3 regions of the Enterococcus sp. S86.2 genome follow, and region 2 is predicted to be linked to each of the others. Evidence: predicted binding sites of a transcription regulator. Region 2 holds the regulator's gene; each other region holds the start of a gene.
What was found. Region 2 encodes HrcA, which represses chaperone genes, less so after heat shock. Its sites were predicted from a motif close to TTAGCACTCNNNNNNNNNGAGTGCTAA; they were not measured.
Positions count from the first base shown of each region.

Region 1: clpP (ATP-dependent Clp endopeptidase proteolytic subunit ClpP) is a predicted target of HrcA. The motif match lies at 1,823-1,849, and genes of this name have one in related genera.
Region 3: groES (co-chaperone GroES) is a predicted target of HrcA. The motif match lies at 2,833-2,859, and genes of this name have one in related genera.

Region 1 covers NZ_CM206813.1:788,608-793,555, reverse strand. Annotated here, with positions in the region: gene miaA (tRNA (adenosine(37)-N6)-dimethylallyltransferase MiaA) at 1-218, opposite strand, end outside; gene AC6R0T_RS03565 (glycerophosphodiester phosphodiesterase family protein) at 227-973, opposite strand; gene AC6R0T_RS03560 (hypothetical protein) at 1,124-1,636, opposite strand; gene clpP (ATP-dependent Clp endopeptidase proteolytic subunit ClpP) at 1,903-2,484, shown strand; gene AC6R0T_RS03550 (NADP-dependent oxidoreductase) at 2,620-3,558, opposite strand; gene AC6R0T_RS03545 (gamma carbonic anhydrase family protein) at 3,733-4,221, opposite strand; gene AC6R0T_RS03540 (ABC transporter ATP-binding protein) at 4,435-4,948, opposite strand, start outside.
Region 2 covers NZ_CM206813.1:1,570,831-1,575,778, reverse strand. Annotated here, with positions in the region: gene hemW (radical SAM family heme chaperone HemW) at 1-705, shown strand, start outside; gene hrcA (heat-inducible transcriptional repressor HrcA) at 873-1,913, shown strand; gene grpE (nucleotide exchange factor GrpE) at 1,948-2,481, shown strand; gene dnaK (molecular chaperone DnaK) at 2,525-4,354, shown strand; gene dnaJ (molecular chaperone DnaJ) at 4,499-4,948, shown strand, end outside.
Region 3 covers NZ_CM206813.1:2,083,758-2,088,705, forward strand. Annotated here, with positions in the region: gene AC6R0T_RS09870 (MerR family transcriptional regulator) at 1-732, shown strand, start outside; gene groL (chaperonin GroEL) at 850-2,475, opposite strand; gene groES (co-chaperone GroES) at 2,520-2,804, opposite strand; gene AC6R0T_RS09885 (CPBP family intramembrane glutamic endopeptidase) at 3,010-3,636, shown strand; gene AC6R0T_RS09890 (NAD(P)-dependent oxidoreductase) at 3,732-4,370, shown strand; gene AC6R0T_RS09895 (MBL fold metallo-hydrolase) at 4,732-4,948, opposite strand, start outside.

The DNA.
Region 1 (4,948 bases), 780 kb from region 2:
GCAGCTGAATACGCTGCTGTAAAATCACAAATATCAATCAGGTGATGGGGAATGTCCGCGGCTTCTTTTTTGGTTACTTTGGCTGTCCCAATATCCAATTGACGATAAACTTGTAATGAATCCCCGCTAATAATCTCACCATTGAATTTTTGGGCTAGCTTAATACTTAGTGCTGTTTTTCCCACACCAGTTGGCCCTGCAATCACTAATACTTTCATTTTTATCCTCATTTATTTGGCTTATTTCGTGCATTTTTTACATATTGCTGTACTTTTTCTGGGAAATTGGTAATAATTCCTGCCGTATTTAACGCAACACATTCTTTCACTAGGGTTTCATCATCAATCGTCCAAGGACGCACGGCTAATGGTAAATCAGGTAACGTTGCTTTATTTTTCAAAACCCAGTCGATTTTAGGATGGATACCTTCAATATATGGCCGGTCCAGTGCTTGAAGTACCTTTTTATCACTGGTGCTTAAAATCAAATCTAGTTGTGTGTCAGGTTCTAATTTATGAATAATATCTAAGGAATCAATATTAAAACTACAATACCAATGTTTAAAAGGCCAAAGACGACTTGTCATTAAAGTAGCTGTTTTCATTTCGATTTCAGGATAATGGTAGTGATCGGTTTTTAGTTCAATTAACAATACTCCTCGGAAATTGCGCATGACTAATAAATCCAACACTTCTTTTAAGGTTGGTACTTTAGTATTTTGATAGCTTTCAGAAAACCAACTACCGGCATTTAATTTTTTTATTTCAGCCAGGTTTTTTTCTCGAATCAAGCCTTTTCCATTTGTCGTTCGCTCAACGTCTTCATCATGCATCACAATTAGGTGACCGTCTTTTGACAAATGAACATCTAACTCAATCACGTCACTATCTGCCCGCACTGCTTCGGCAAAAGAAGGTAGTGTATTTTCCGGTCGGCTACCACTGGCACCGCGATGGGCTACGATTTGTGTCATCACCGTTGCCTCCTTATCTTTTTCTTCATTAGTAATTGTACCACTTCTATCTGTATTTTATGTACCAGACAGCTACTCTAACATGAAATAAATACCGCAAAAAAGATGAGAAGACACCTTGCATCAGCTTCTCATCTTTTTTTAAAATTATTACGCGCTAAAATAGGTCAACGTACTATCTGAAAGTCGCTTTAACTCTGTTTTTCTTTCATTGATCAATTCTGTTAAATCGTCGGAAAAATGCTCCATAATCACACGACCACCCTTATAAGCGTAACCTCCAACTTTAATCGTTTCATCTGGTGACAAAATAACTTTTCGTTGCGCAATATTTTTGAAAAACTCTTCTAAAATATAGTTTGGTAAATAAAAATTATTTTGAGCTGCAAATGATTGCAAGTAAGCATAGTCATCAATTGTGATATAACAATCATCAAAGGCATCAAAGCTGACATATTCTTCCATTAAGACGCTACGCTTTTGTAAAATTTCATTGATTTTTTTATTTAATTGGTTTAAGGTTTCAATTTCTTTTACTTTGTGTTCCAAAGTTCGTCGTTTTTGCTCTTTTTTCTCGTCATAACGAATACGTAAATTAAAAGCAATGGTAACGATTAAAGCACCCACCAAAACACCAAAAAAACCGGCTGCTGCTACTGCTATCATATTTTTCCTCCTTAAATTCTCTTGTCTTTTATTTTAGCATAACTTCTGTGGGATTCGCATTTTTTAACTGTTTTTAGCCACCCTTTTGTTATCTATTTTGATCTGCTATTTTTGTTAGCAAAAAAATATTCATTCTCCGAGTTTTTCATTTGACCTATTTTGACCTATTGGTTATACTTCTTTTTAGAGGTTATCGCTTAAATGTGCTAAACTTGAGACGTACAATAATTAACGTCGATTTGATTAAAGGAGGACTTTACATTATGAATTTAATTCCAACAGTCATTGAACAATCATCCCGCGGCGAAAGAGCGTATGACATCTACTCACGTTTATTAAAAGACCGCATTATTATGCTAAGCGGTCAAGTTACTGACGACTTAGCAAACTCAATCATCGCCCAATTACTTTTCTTGGACGCACAAGATTCTGAAAAAGATATCTATGTATACATCAACTCACCCGGTGGTAGCGTAACAGCTGGGATGGCAATTTACGATACAATGAACTTTGTTAAAGCCGATGTGCAAACAATTGTAATGGGCATGGCTGCTTCAATGGGCTCATTTTTATTAACAGCTGGCGAAAAAGGCAAACGTTTTGCTTTGCCAAATGCCGAAATCATGATTCACCAACCATTAGGTGGTGCACAAGGCCAAGCAACTGAAATCGAAATTGCAGCGCGTCACATCTTACAAACCCGTGATCGTTTGAACCATATCTTAGCCGAACGCACAGGTCAACCACTAGAAGTCATTGAAAAAGATACTGATCGTGATAACTTTATGACCGCTGAACAAGCGAAAGAATACGGTTTGATTGACGAAATTATGGTGACAAAATAATTGATAAAAAAAAGAATTGAGACTTTTGTCTCAATTCTTTTTTTGTTTACCTTTTATTATAGTCACCAAAAATTCAATTTGTTAGATTACTTGTGCTGCTTTCTTTTTTTAATTAAAAGAGTTCCCTTTTATCATTTAGGATTGGGCGATAACAATTTTGCCAGCAGCTGGATGACCCGCAATTTTTTCGTGAGCCAAAATGACGCTGCGCAATTCAAAAGGCAAAACTTCTGCAATATTAACAACCAATTTGCCATCCCCATAAGCATTTAGCAAATATTCAAAAGCAGTTTGGTCCTGGTATTCTTTTTTAGGGGCAAAACTTAAATACGTCCCATCTTTACGATCTGCTGGATTTGGCAGCTCATTTAAAGCAACGTATGTTCCGCCAGGTTTTAAAATTTTCAGACCAAGATCTGCACTTTTACTCCCTTTTGTCGCGTCAATTACAATATCCGCCTGTTCAAAAAATGTTTTTGCCGGACTCGCTGTATCATAGGCAACAAACTCATCTGCTCCCCAGTTTTTAATTTTCGCTTCATTTTTTTGGGCCGCACTTGCTAGAATATGATTTTTATTTTGATGCAACATTTGTACAAGTAAAGACCCCACTCCACCAGAAGCACCTAACACCATCACGGTTTGACTACTGTCAACCTGTAGGAGTTCAAAAAGTAAATTGTACGCTGTGATTCCGGTTGTAACTATGCTTGCTGCTTTGGGAAAACTCATTGTCTCAGGGATTTTTGCCGCTTTTTTATTTGGCAAAACGACCTCTTGCCCATAGGTTCCGCTAATTGGGTGAATCACTACACGATCGCCAACAGCAAAATCTGTTTCACCAGGAAAAATTTCTGTCACGATTCCAGCCGCATCATTGCCCATTACATAAGGAAATTTCAAACTGCGAAATTCTTGCTGCGCCCCACTTCGCAAAGAAATATCATAAGGATTAACGGCAAAAGCCTGCACTGCTACCCGGATATGGCCTGGGGTAATTTCTCTTGGTTGGTCTGTAATTGTCTCAAATACATCATGGGGCTTTCCATAACCAGTTATAGCAAAACGTTTCATCAAAAATTCCTCCTTTTTACCTTTGTCTAAAGTGTAGCGAGGAAAGAAAAAAAGCGCAACGATTTGCGCTTTAACTGCTTTCACAAACCGATGAGTCAAATTTGATCTCCAAACTTGCAATAAGATCTCAGTTTTCGTTTAAATATCGAAACTTTGTTAAAAGAGCTCTTATCTTTACTGACTTACCTCTGAATATTTTCCTGCTTGAAATTCTTGGCCCAATTGACAATAGTGGGTGATATTGGCTTTATTTTTAGCAATTTCAGCTTGTGTTAAAGGGCGGATAACTTTGGCTGGTCGTCCAAAAGCCAAAACATTTGGTGGGATAACCGTTCCTTGCGTTACCAAAGAACCTGCGCCGATTAAACTATTTTCACCGATAACGGCGTGATTTAATACAATCGAACTCATGCCAATTAGTGCGCCTTGCTCAATTTTGCAGCCATGAAGCATGCATTGATGTCCCACTGTAACATCCTTTGCAATTTCTGTCGGTGCGTCATGGTCAACATGAATAATCGTACCGTCTTGAATATTGGTGCGATCACCAATCTTGATAAAATTACTATCCCCACGAATCACACTGTTAAACCAAACAGTGACGTCTTTGCCCAAGGTTACATCCCCAATGACAACAGCATTTTTTGCGATAAAGTTTTTCATAATTTTCTTGTCATCTCCAAAAATTTTTCTACATTATATCACAGGATCAACAACAAACGCTGTTAAGTCCACAGATAATTAAAGGGTTATTTAGCTAAAAATACCTGCAGATACCTTTTTTTACTTTTCAAATTGTCTGATGAAAGTTTTATACTTTCCGTCAGGCAAGAAAAAACGAGACAAAAGTTAGATACCTTTGTCTCGTTTTTTTAATTAATCGTAATCTCCATCTTCAGCAAACTGACTTTGATAGAGCTTGCTATAAAAGCCACCTTCAGCTAATAAGCTTTCATGGGTGCCTTTTTCAATAATTGAACCTTGGTTCATCACTAAAATTAAATCAGCATCACGAATAGTAGATAGACGGTGGGCAATAACAAAACTTGTGCGCCCTTCCATGACTTTGTCCATTGCCTTTTGAATTAAAGCTTCCAAACGGGTATCGACAGAACTTGTCGCTTCATCCAAAATTAAAATCTTCGGATCTGAAATAACTGCCCGCGCGATGGTTAACAATTGTTTTTGCCCCAAGGAAACATTATTTCCTTCTGCATTAATCATCATTTCATAACCGTCTGGCATCGTGCGGATAAAATGATCCACGTTGGCCGTCTTAGCGGCATCCACTATTTCATAATCCGTTGCATCTAATTTCCCAAAACGAATGTTTTCACCGATAGTTCCTTCATAAAGCCAAGCATCTTGCAATACCATCCCAAAAACCGAA
Region 2 (4,948 bases):
GACTTCTTAGAAAAAGCAGATTTTCAAAATGTTTCGATTGATTTGATTTATGCGCTTCCGGGTCAAACATTAGCAAGTTTTCGCGATACCTTAAAACGGGCAATTGAATTAGATTTACCCCATTACTCGTTGTATTCCTTGATTTTAGAAAACAAGACGATGTTTATGAACTGGGTGAGACAAGGGCGCTTGGAGATGCCGGATCAAGAAATTGAAGGTCAGATGTTTGAAGAAACGATGTTAGCTATGCATGATACCGGAAAATTTCAGTATGAAATTAGTAATTTTGCTAAGCCAGGATTTGAATCCCAACATAATTTAGTTTATTGGAATAATGAACACTACTTTGGTTTTGGCGCTGGAGCAAGTGGCTATCTAGGAAAAACGCGTTATAAAAATTTTGGTCCAATTCAACACTATTTAAAACCATTGAAAAACGATCAACTTCCTATTTATGAAACAGAAGAGTTAAGTCGCAATAACCAAATGGAAGAAGAAATGTTTTTGGGATTACGTAAAAAAGCTGGTATTTCTAAAGCTCATTTTGCAGAAAAATTTGGGCAAGAGCTGACGGCTGTTTACGGAAATGTTTTGGCAGATTTGGTAAGCAAACAATGGTTGCTTGAAACAAAGGACAATGTCAGGCTCACTGAAAAAGGGTTATTGATTGGAAATGAAATTTTTGAGAAGTTTTTATTAGATTGATTTTCTAAATTGATGTAAGCCTTGATATGATTGAAAAAAACGATTAGCACTCTATATCAAAGAGTGCTAATTTTTTGTTGCTTAATTCTTGACATTAAACTTTCTTGTGGTATATTAATATGTGTTAGCACTTAGATAGACGGAGTGCTAAATACGAGGTGATGAATATGTTGACAAAAAGACAACAAGATATTCTGCGTCTCATTATCCAACATTATACGAAGACCGGCTTGCCGGTGGGTTCTAAGTCTTTAATGGCAGCAGGAATTAATGCTAGTTCAGCAACGATCCGCAATGATATGAAAGCTTTAGAAGAAGCAGGTCTCTTACAAAAGACGCATTCTTCTTCTGGTCGTATTCCTTCGATGGTGGGTTACCGTTATTACGTTGACCATCTTTTAAAGCCTACTCGTGTAGCAAAAACGGATATGCAAGTAATCAAGCGGTCTTTTGGAAAAGAATTTCATGAGATTAACGATATTATTCAACAATCTGCTGAAATTTTATCCAATTTAACCAGCTATACTGCCTTGTCCTTGGGTCCGGATATGAAGGATAGACGTCTGACCGGTTTTCGAATTGTCCCGTTAAATAGTCGTCAAGTGATTGCGATTATCGTAACGGATCAAGGCAATGTTGAAAGTCAAGTCTTTGCCTTGCCGCAAAGTGTCAGCGGAGCTGACTTGGAAAAGATGGTACGGATCATCAACGACAAATTAGTGGGTGAGCCGTTACTAACGGTTTACCAACGTCTGCGTACTGAGATTCCGATGATCTTGCATAAATACTTTCAAACAACAGAAGGTATTTTAGATTTATTTGATTTAATGTTGGGTCAAGTTTTTGAAGAAAAGGTCTTTGTCGGCGGTCGCATGAATATGATTGATTTTGAACCTGCTACTGATGTGGATCAGTTCAAATCAATTTACCGCTTTATGAAAGACCCTGAAGAGTTGATGCAGCTTTTAATTCCACCAACAGATAACATTGATATTCGTATTGGTGATGAGTTGGGCAATGACTTATTTCATAATATGAGCTTAATTCAAGCCAGTTATGATATTTCTGGTCATGGTAAAGGTGTGATTGCATTATTAGGTCCTGCAAGTATGCAGTATTCTAAAATGTTTGGTTTACTTGATGTGTTTTCCAGAGAACTAGCCGAGAAATTGGCGGAGTATTATCGTTCGCTCGACGCAACAAGTTAAAAAAAGAAATTTGCGTAGAAAGGTGGCAAGTTCAGTGTCAGAAAAAGATCAAGAATTAAAAGATCAAGAGGTAGCGGAAGCTACTGAACAAAAAGATTTGGAACAAGAATCTGTCACAGATGAATTAACTGAACTGACAGCAAAAATTGATGAAATGGACGACCAATTATTACGGGCAAAAGCAGAAATTGCGAATATTACCAATCGTAACCGTAATGAAAGAGAACTTTTACAACGTTATCGTTCACAAGACTTAGCAAAAAAACTATTACCGGCTATTGACAATTTGGAGCGAGCAATGGCAACAGATGTCTCGGATGAACAAGGCATTAATTTGAAAAAAGGTGTTGAAATGACCTTAGCTAGTTTGCAACAAGCTTTAAAAGAAGAAGGAATTGAAGAGATTGCTGCTGAAGGCGAAGCTTTTGATCCCAACTTCCATCAAGGTGTGCAAACTGTTGAAGCAAGTGATGATGCACCTGCCAATACAATTGTGCAGGTACTACAAAAAGGCTACAAGTTACACGATCGCGTCTTACGACCAAGTATGGTTATTGTAGCCCAATAAATTTTAAAAAAATTACGAGTAACTATTAAAGGAGCGTTTTATTATGAGTAAAATTATTGGTATTGACTTAGGTACAACAAACTCTGCAGTCGCAGTCCTAGAAGGCGGCGAAGCAAAAATTATTGCAAACCCAGAAGGTAACCGAACAACTCCTTCTGTTGTATCATTTAAAAATGGCGAAATTCAAGTTGGGGAAGTAGCAAAACGTCAAGCTGTAACCAACCCAAATACTGTTTCTTCTATTAAACGCCACATGGGCGAAGCAGGCTACAAAGTTGAAGTAGAAGGAAAATCTTATACACCACAAGAAATTTCAGCAATGGTATTACAATACATTAAAGGCTTTGCAGAAGACTACTTAGGTGAAAAAGTAGAAAAAGCTGTTATTACAGTTCCTGCATACTTTAACGATGCACAACGTCAAGCAACTAAAGACGCTGGTAAAATTGCCGGTCTTGAAGTAGAACGGATTGTCAATGAACCAACCGCCGCTGCTTTAGCATATGGCTTGGATAAAACAGATCGTGATGAAAAAATCTTAGTCTTTGACCTTGGTGGTGGTACTTTTGACGTATCAATCTTGGAATTAGGCGATGGTGTCTTTGACGTATTATCAACTGCTGGGGATAACCATTTAGGTGGGGATGACTTTGACAATAAAATCATCGATCACATGGTAGCAGAATTCAAAAAAGACAACGGCATCGATCTTTCAAATGACAAAATGGCAATGCAACGTTTGAAAGATGCTGCAGAAAAAGCCAAAAAAGACTTATCTGGTGTGACAAGTACACAAATCAGCTTACCATTTATCACTGCAGGAGACGCTGGTCCTTTGCACTTAGAAATGACATTAACACGAGCAAAATTTGATGAATTGACAGCTGACTTAGTTGAACGGACTAAAGTACCAGTTCGCCAAGCGCTAAAAGATGCTGGTTTATCACAATCAGAAGTAGACGAAGTAATTTTAGTAGGTGGTTCAACTCGTATTCCTGCGGTTGTTGAAGCAGTTCGCAAAGAAACTGGTAAAGAACCAAACAAATCTGTTAACCCAGATGAAGTTGTAGCAATGGGTGCTGCTATTCAAGGTGGTGTTATTACAGGTGATGTTAAAGATGTTGTCTTACTAGATGTAACCCCATTATCATTAGGTATTGAAACAATGGGTGGAGTCTTTACAAAATTAATTGACCGCAATACAACCATTCCAACGAGCAAATCACAAGTATTCTCAACTGCCGCAGATAACCAACCTGCTGTTGATATTCATGTGTTGCAAGGTGAACGTCCAATGGCTGCAGACAACAAAACATTAGGTCGTTTCCAATTGACAGATATTCCAGCTGCACCTCGTGGTATTCCTCAAATCGAAGTAACATTTGATATTGATAAAAACGGGATTGTAAATGTATCTGCTAAAGACTTAGGTACACAAAAAGAACAAAAAATTACGATTAAATCTTCATCAGGTTTATCAGACGACGAAATCGAACGCATGGTAAAAGATGCAGAAGCAAATGCGGAAGCTGATAAAGCACGTAAAGAAGAAGTTGACTTGCGCAATGATGTAGATGCTTTATTATTCTCTGTTGATAAAACATTAAAAGAATTAGAAGGTAAAGTTGACGCAGATGAAGTGAAAAAAGCAGAAGATGCGCGGGATGAATTAAAAGCTGCTGTTGAAGCTAATAATTTAGAAGATATGAAAGCAAAACGCGATGCGTTAAACGAAATCGTCCAAAATTTAACAGTTAAATTATACGAACAAGCAGCACAACAACAAGCTGATGCTGACCCAACACAAGCACAAGGTGGCGCTGATGACGTTGTCGATGCTGATTTTGAAGAAGTTGACGGCGACGATAAATAATTTTGTAAAAGTGAAATAGTTCGCTGTGTAGGATTAGAAAAAAGCCAAGGCCTAGCTTTGGCTTTTTCTATGAGATAGTTCAGCTTCCTAACAAAATGTGTTAAAATACCCAAGTGAGACTAAATGTATGTGGAGGGAAAGCCTATGGCAGACAAACGTGATTATTACGAAGTCCTCGGGCTACAAAAGGGAGCTTCCGATGACGAAATCAAAAAAGCATATCGCAAGCTTTCCAAAAAGTATCATCCTGATATTAATAAAGAACCTGATGCAGAAGACAAATTCAAAGAAATTTCGGAAGCTTATGAAATTTTAAGCGATCCGCAAAAACGGGCGGCATATGATCAATATGGTCATGCTGGTACTGATCCGAATTACGGCGGAGGCTATGGTGGCTTTGGCGGCGGTAATTATGGTGGATTCAGCGGTGGCGGTAGTTTTGGCGGTTTTGAAGATATTTTTGAATCCTTCTTTGGTGGTGGCGGCGGTCGTTCTGCTGATCCCAATGCACCAAGACAAGGTGCTGACTTACAGTATGCGGTTAATTTAAAGTTTGAAGAAGCCATTTTTGGGGTGGAAAAAACGGTTAAATAC
Region 3 (4,948 bases), 510 kb from region 2:
AAAATTTCCAACCGCACGCTGCGTTATTACGATCAAATTGGTTTACTAAAAGCGTTACGTCAACCTAATTCTGATTACCGCTATTACGACCGTGCTGCGGTGGACAAATTGCAGCAAATTTTATTTTTTAAGAGTTTTGGCTTTACTTTGGCTAAAATTAAAGAAGTGATGAACCTCCCCCAAGCAGAACGTTTCGCTTTGCTTGAAGAACAATACCAAGCGCTTTTAACCCAACAAGCACAGCTGAATGAAATGGTTCAGACTCTTTCTCAAACATTGGTTTATTACAAAGGAGGAGAACACATGAAAGATAGTGAAAAATTTGCAGCTTTTAAAGCCAAACAAATTGAAGAAAACGAGCAACGCTATGGAAAAGAGATTCGTGAAAAGTATGGGGAACAAGCCGTTAATTCCGCCAATGATAACTGGTCACATTTGACCAAAGAACAATATGAAAAAATGCAAGCAGCTCAAACTGCGCTATTTGCGAATTTAAAAATCTTGTCTCAAGCAGAAAAAATTGATTTAGACAGCAGTATTTCAAAAAATGTTTTTAATGCTCACAAAACTTGGCTACAAATCGCTGCTCCTTTTTACAATTCTGCGTATCATCGCGGTCTAGCCGACTTGTATGTTGCCGATGAACGCTTTGCAGCGTACTACAACGACCACGTTGAAGCCGATGTTGTAGATATTATGCACGACATTATTTACCACTATACCAAAGAATAGAACAGTCTTTACTTCAAATTTTTTTGATGAATGTTCTTTAAATTTCGCCACCCTTTTAACTGAAGGATAAAAAAAGTGATGATCCCTGAGAGATCATCACTTTTTTAGTGTTAAAAATTACATCATACCGCCCATTGCAGCAGGATCCATTCCTGGAGCTTGTGGCGCTTGTGGTTCAGGTTTATCTGCAACAACTGCTTCAGTTGTTAACAACAAAGCTGCAACAGAAGCTGCATTTTGTAAAGCTGAACGTGTTACTTTCGTTGGGTCAACGATCCCAGCTTCTACCATATTTACCCATTCACCGTTAGCCGCATTAAAGCCCATACCGATTTCAGCATGTTTTAATTTGTCGATGATAACAGATCCTTCATAACCAGCGTTTTCAGCAATTTGACGTACTGGCTCTTCTAGTGCACGTTCCACAATTTTCACACCAGTTGCAATGTCACCATCTGCTTCAATAGCCGCAACTTCAGCGATAACGTTGACTAGTGCAGTACCACCACCAGAAACCATACCTTCTTCAACAGCGGCACGGGTTGCGTTTAAAGCATCTTCAATGCGTAATTTCATTTCTTTTAATTCTGTTTCAGTTGGCGCACCAACTTTGATTACAGCTACGCCACCAGCTAATTTCGCTAGACGTTCTTGTAATTTTTCACGATCAAAATCAGAAGTCGTTTCTGCAATTTGATTTTTGATTAATTGCACGCGCGCAGCAATAGCATCTGTTTCTCCAGCGCCTTCTACGATTGTTGTATTGTCTTTATCAACGACAATTTTACTTGCTTGACCTAAGCTTTCAATTGTTGCGTCTTTTAATTCAAGACCTAAATCGTCTGTAATTACTGTGCCGCCTGTTAAAGTAGCGATATCTTCTAACATTGCTTTACGACGATCGCCAAAGCCAGGAGCTTTTACTGCAACGACATTGAAAGTACCACGAATTTTATTTAAAACAAGGGTTGGTAATGCTTCACCATCAACATCATCAGCAATAATCAACAATGGTTTTGATTGTTGTAAAATTTGTTCCAACAATGGCAAGATATCTTGAATGTTAGAGATTTTTTTATCGGTAATCAAAATGTATGGATTATCTAAAACAGCTTCCATTTTGTCGTTGTCTGTTACCATGTATTGGGATAAGTAACCACGATCAAATTGCATCCCTTCAACAACGTCTAGTTCAGTTTCAATCCCTTTTGATTCTTCAATGGTGATAACACCATCGTTTCCGACTTTTTCCATTGCGTCAGCAATGTAGTTCCCAACTTGTTCACTACCAGAAGAAACGGCACCTACTTGCGCAATTGCTTCTTTAGAGTCAACGATTGAAGAAATGCTGTGTAATTTTGCTACTGCTGTTTTAGTTGCAAGTTCAATCCCACGGCGAATACCCAATGGGTTAGCACCAGCTGTAACGTTTTTAATTCCTTCTCTGACAATTGCTTGTGTTAAGACAGTAGCCGTTGTGGTACCATCCCCAGCAATATCATTTGTTTTAGAAGCAACTTCAGAAACAAGTTTTGCACCCATATTTTCAAAATGATCTTCTAATTCGATTTCTTTTGCGATTGTAACACCATCGTTTGTAATCAAAGGTGAACCATATGATTTTTCTAATACAACGTTACGACCTTTAGGGCCTAATGTTACTTTTACTGTATCGGCTAATTTATCTACTCCACGCACCATCGCGGCCCGTGCTTCTTCTGCAAATTTAATATCTTTTGCCATGCTAAAACACCTCATTTAATTTTTTTATAACGTTTTTTGTGTGATTATTCCACAATAGCGATAATATCTTTACCATTAACAATTAAATATTCTTTGCCTTCATATTTCACTTCTGAACCAGCATATTTTTCAAACATTACTTGGTCTCCCACAACAACTGGGATTGCGGCTTTTTCACCATTTTCTAAAAAGCGGCCTTCACCAACAGCGATAACTGTACCTGTTTGTGGTTTTTCTTGTGCAGCTGATGCTAACACGATTCCGCCTACAGATTTTTCTTCTTCTTTTGCGACTTCAATGATCACGCGATCACCTAATGGTTTTAACACGATAAATCCCTCCATCAATTTTCATGTATTAGCACTCTCAATAGTTGAGTGCTAACCTACAAGAACTATATTACTCATTTTACCCCCACAATGCAAGTTTTTTCCCTTGTTTTTTTATTGAAGAAATTTTGCCTATTTTCCGAAGTAATTGTCTTGCGAAAATGATTCAGGTATACTTTTATTAGACAACTAAAGGAGTAGTTAAATGTCACAAATTAAATATAGCTTTTCATCAATTTTATGTTATGCTTTCGTTTTTTTAATTCCTGCTATTATTAAAATAAACAACGGTGAGACTCTCACTGCTGGTTTATCTTATTTAATCGGCACTGGTGTTCTAATTTTTTTATACCAAAAAGTTCCGCCTTTATCCTTCGAAAAAAATCCGATGAGTCGAAAAAAAATTATTCTCACCGGACTGATTGGTATTTTATTGACCGTCTTATTAATCGGCATCACTGGCTATATCGAAACTTTTTTTAGTATAAAAAATAATTTTAATCGCAGTCTCAATATGATGGAAGTTTTGTGGCAGCGGCCTATTTTTGCAGTTATAGCCACTATCTGTGGTCCCATTATGGAAGAACTCGTTTTTAGACGGGCTTGTATTGGCTTTTTTGGTGAATATTTTTCTTTACCTTTGGCAATTTTATTTAGTGCAGCAACGTTTGCGCTAGTTCACACCGATAGTGATATTTTAGTCTACTTTATTTTAGGTTGCTTTTTATCCTTTATTTACGTCAAGACAGGTTCAATTAAAACGGCCATCCTTAGTCATTGCGGTGCTAATATTTTAGTATTGCTTATTCAAGTATTGCGCTTTACACTTTAATCCTTTATTTTAACAGGCTTTTTTTTAGCAAAAAAAGTAGCTAACCGCTAAAATAAAGGATGTAGTGTTTTTTTTATTTTTAAGGAGGCGTTTTGATGAAAATTGGAATTATTGGAGCCACAGGTCATGTCGGCAGTCATCTACTAAAAGCGGCATTAGACGATCATTATGATGTTACAGCGATCGTTCGTAGCCCTGAAAAATTGCAAGTAGCTGTGCCCGTGCTAAAAAAAGATCTTTTTGATTTAACAACTGCTGATCTCTCTGATTTTGATATTGTGATTGATGCTTTTAACGCACCCCACGGACGAGAAGAAATGCATAAAACAAGCTTGCTTCATTTAGCTAAAATTTTGCGGAAAACATCTGTCTGGTTAATTGTAGTCGGCGGCGCTTCTTCTTTGTATTTGAATACAGAGCGAACAAAACGCTTGCTAGATACCATTCCAGCCAGCTCTCCCATTCATCCAACGGCGTCAAATATGGCCCAATCATTGGCTGAGTTAAAAGAATTTCCTGATGTTGTTTGGACTTATGTATCACCTGCCGCAAACTTTATCTATGATGCCCCTTTTACTGGTAAATACCAAATCAACGAAGATATCTTGGAAAAAGATAGTGCTGGAAAAAGTGAAGTCAGCATGGCGGATTATGCGAAGGGTGTTATGGATTTAATCAAACAGCCACAAAAAAATATTCACATCAGTATTGCTGGCGATAGTACAAATTATTAAAAAAACTTCGCTAACGCCCTTTGCTCTCAAAAATTTCCGCGGAAATTTTAGAAATCATTCCGCAAATTTTTGAAAATATCGCCTTATTCCTAAAAGCGTCAGCCCATGAAGCTAGACCCCAAAAAAAGCGGCATGAACTTGATCTACTCTTTAGCAATAAGATAGAATCTTGATAAATTGCTCTTCAAATTTCTCAAGATTTTGACTTATTGTCGCTAAGAGTTAGTTCATGAAGCTAGACCCTTAAAAAGCTTCATAAACTTGATCTACTCTTTAGCAATAAAAAAGCGGAGACAAAATTTTTGTCCCCGCTTTTTTACATATAACTGTCGTTTATTCACGACTTTTTTCATATCAATACTTAAATTGCAAACAATTCACTGGCTTGATCTGGGTCTGTATCGTAAATTTTAAAGTTATAATCCACACCTAAATCATGTTCTTTCAAAATATTTTTCATCGTTAAATGGGCGAGCTCTTTCATATTGTTTTCTTTACTTAAATGCCCCAAGTAAATTCTCTTCGTGCTATCTCCGATGATATCTGTCATAACCAGTGCACCATCTTCATTTGACAAA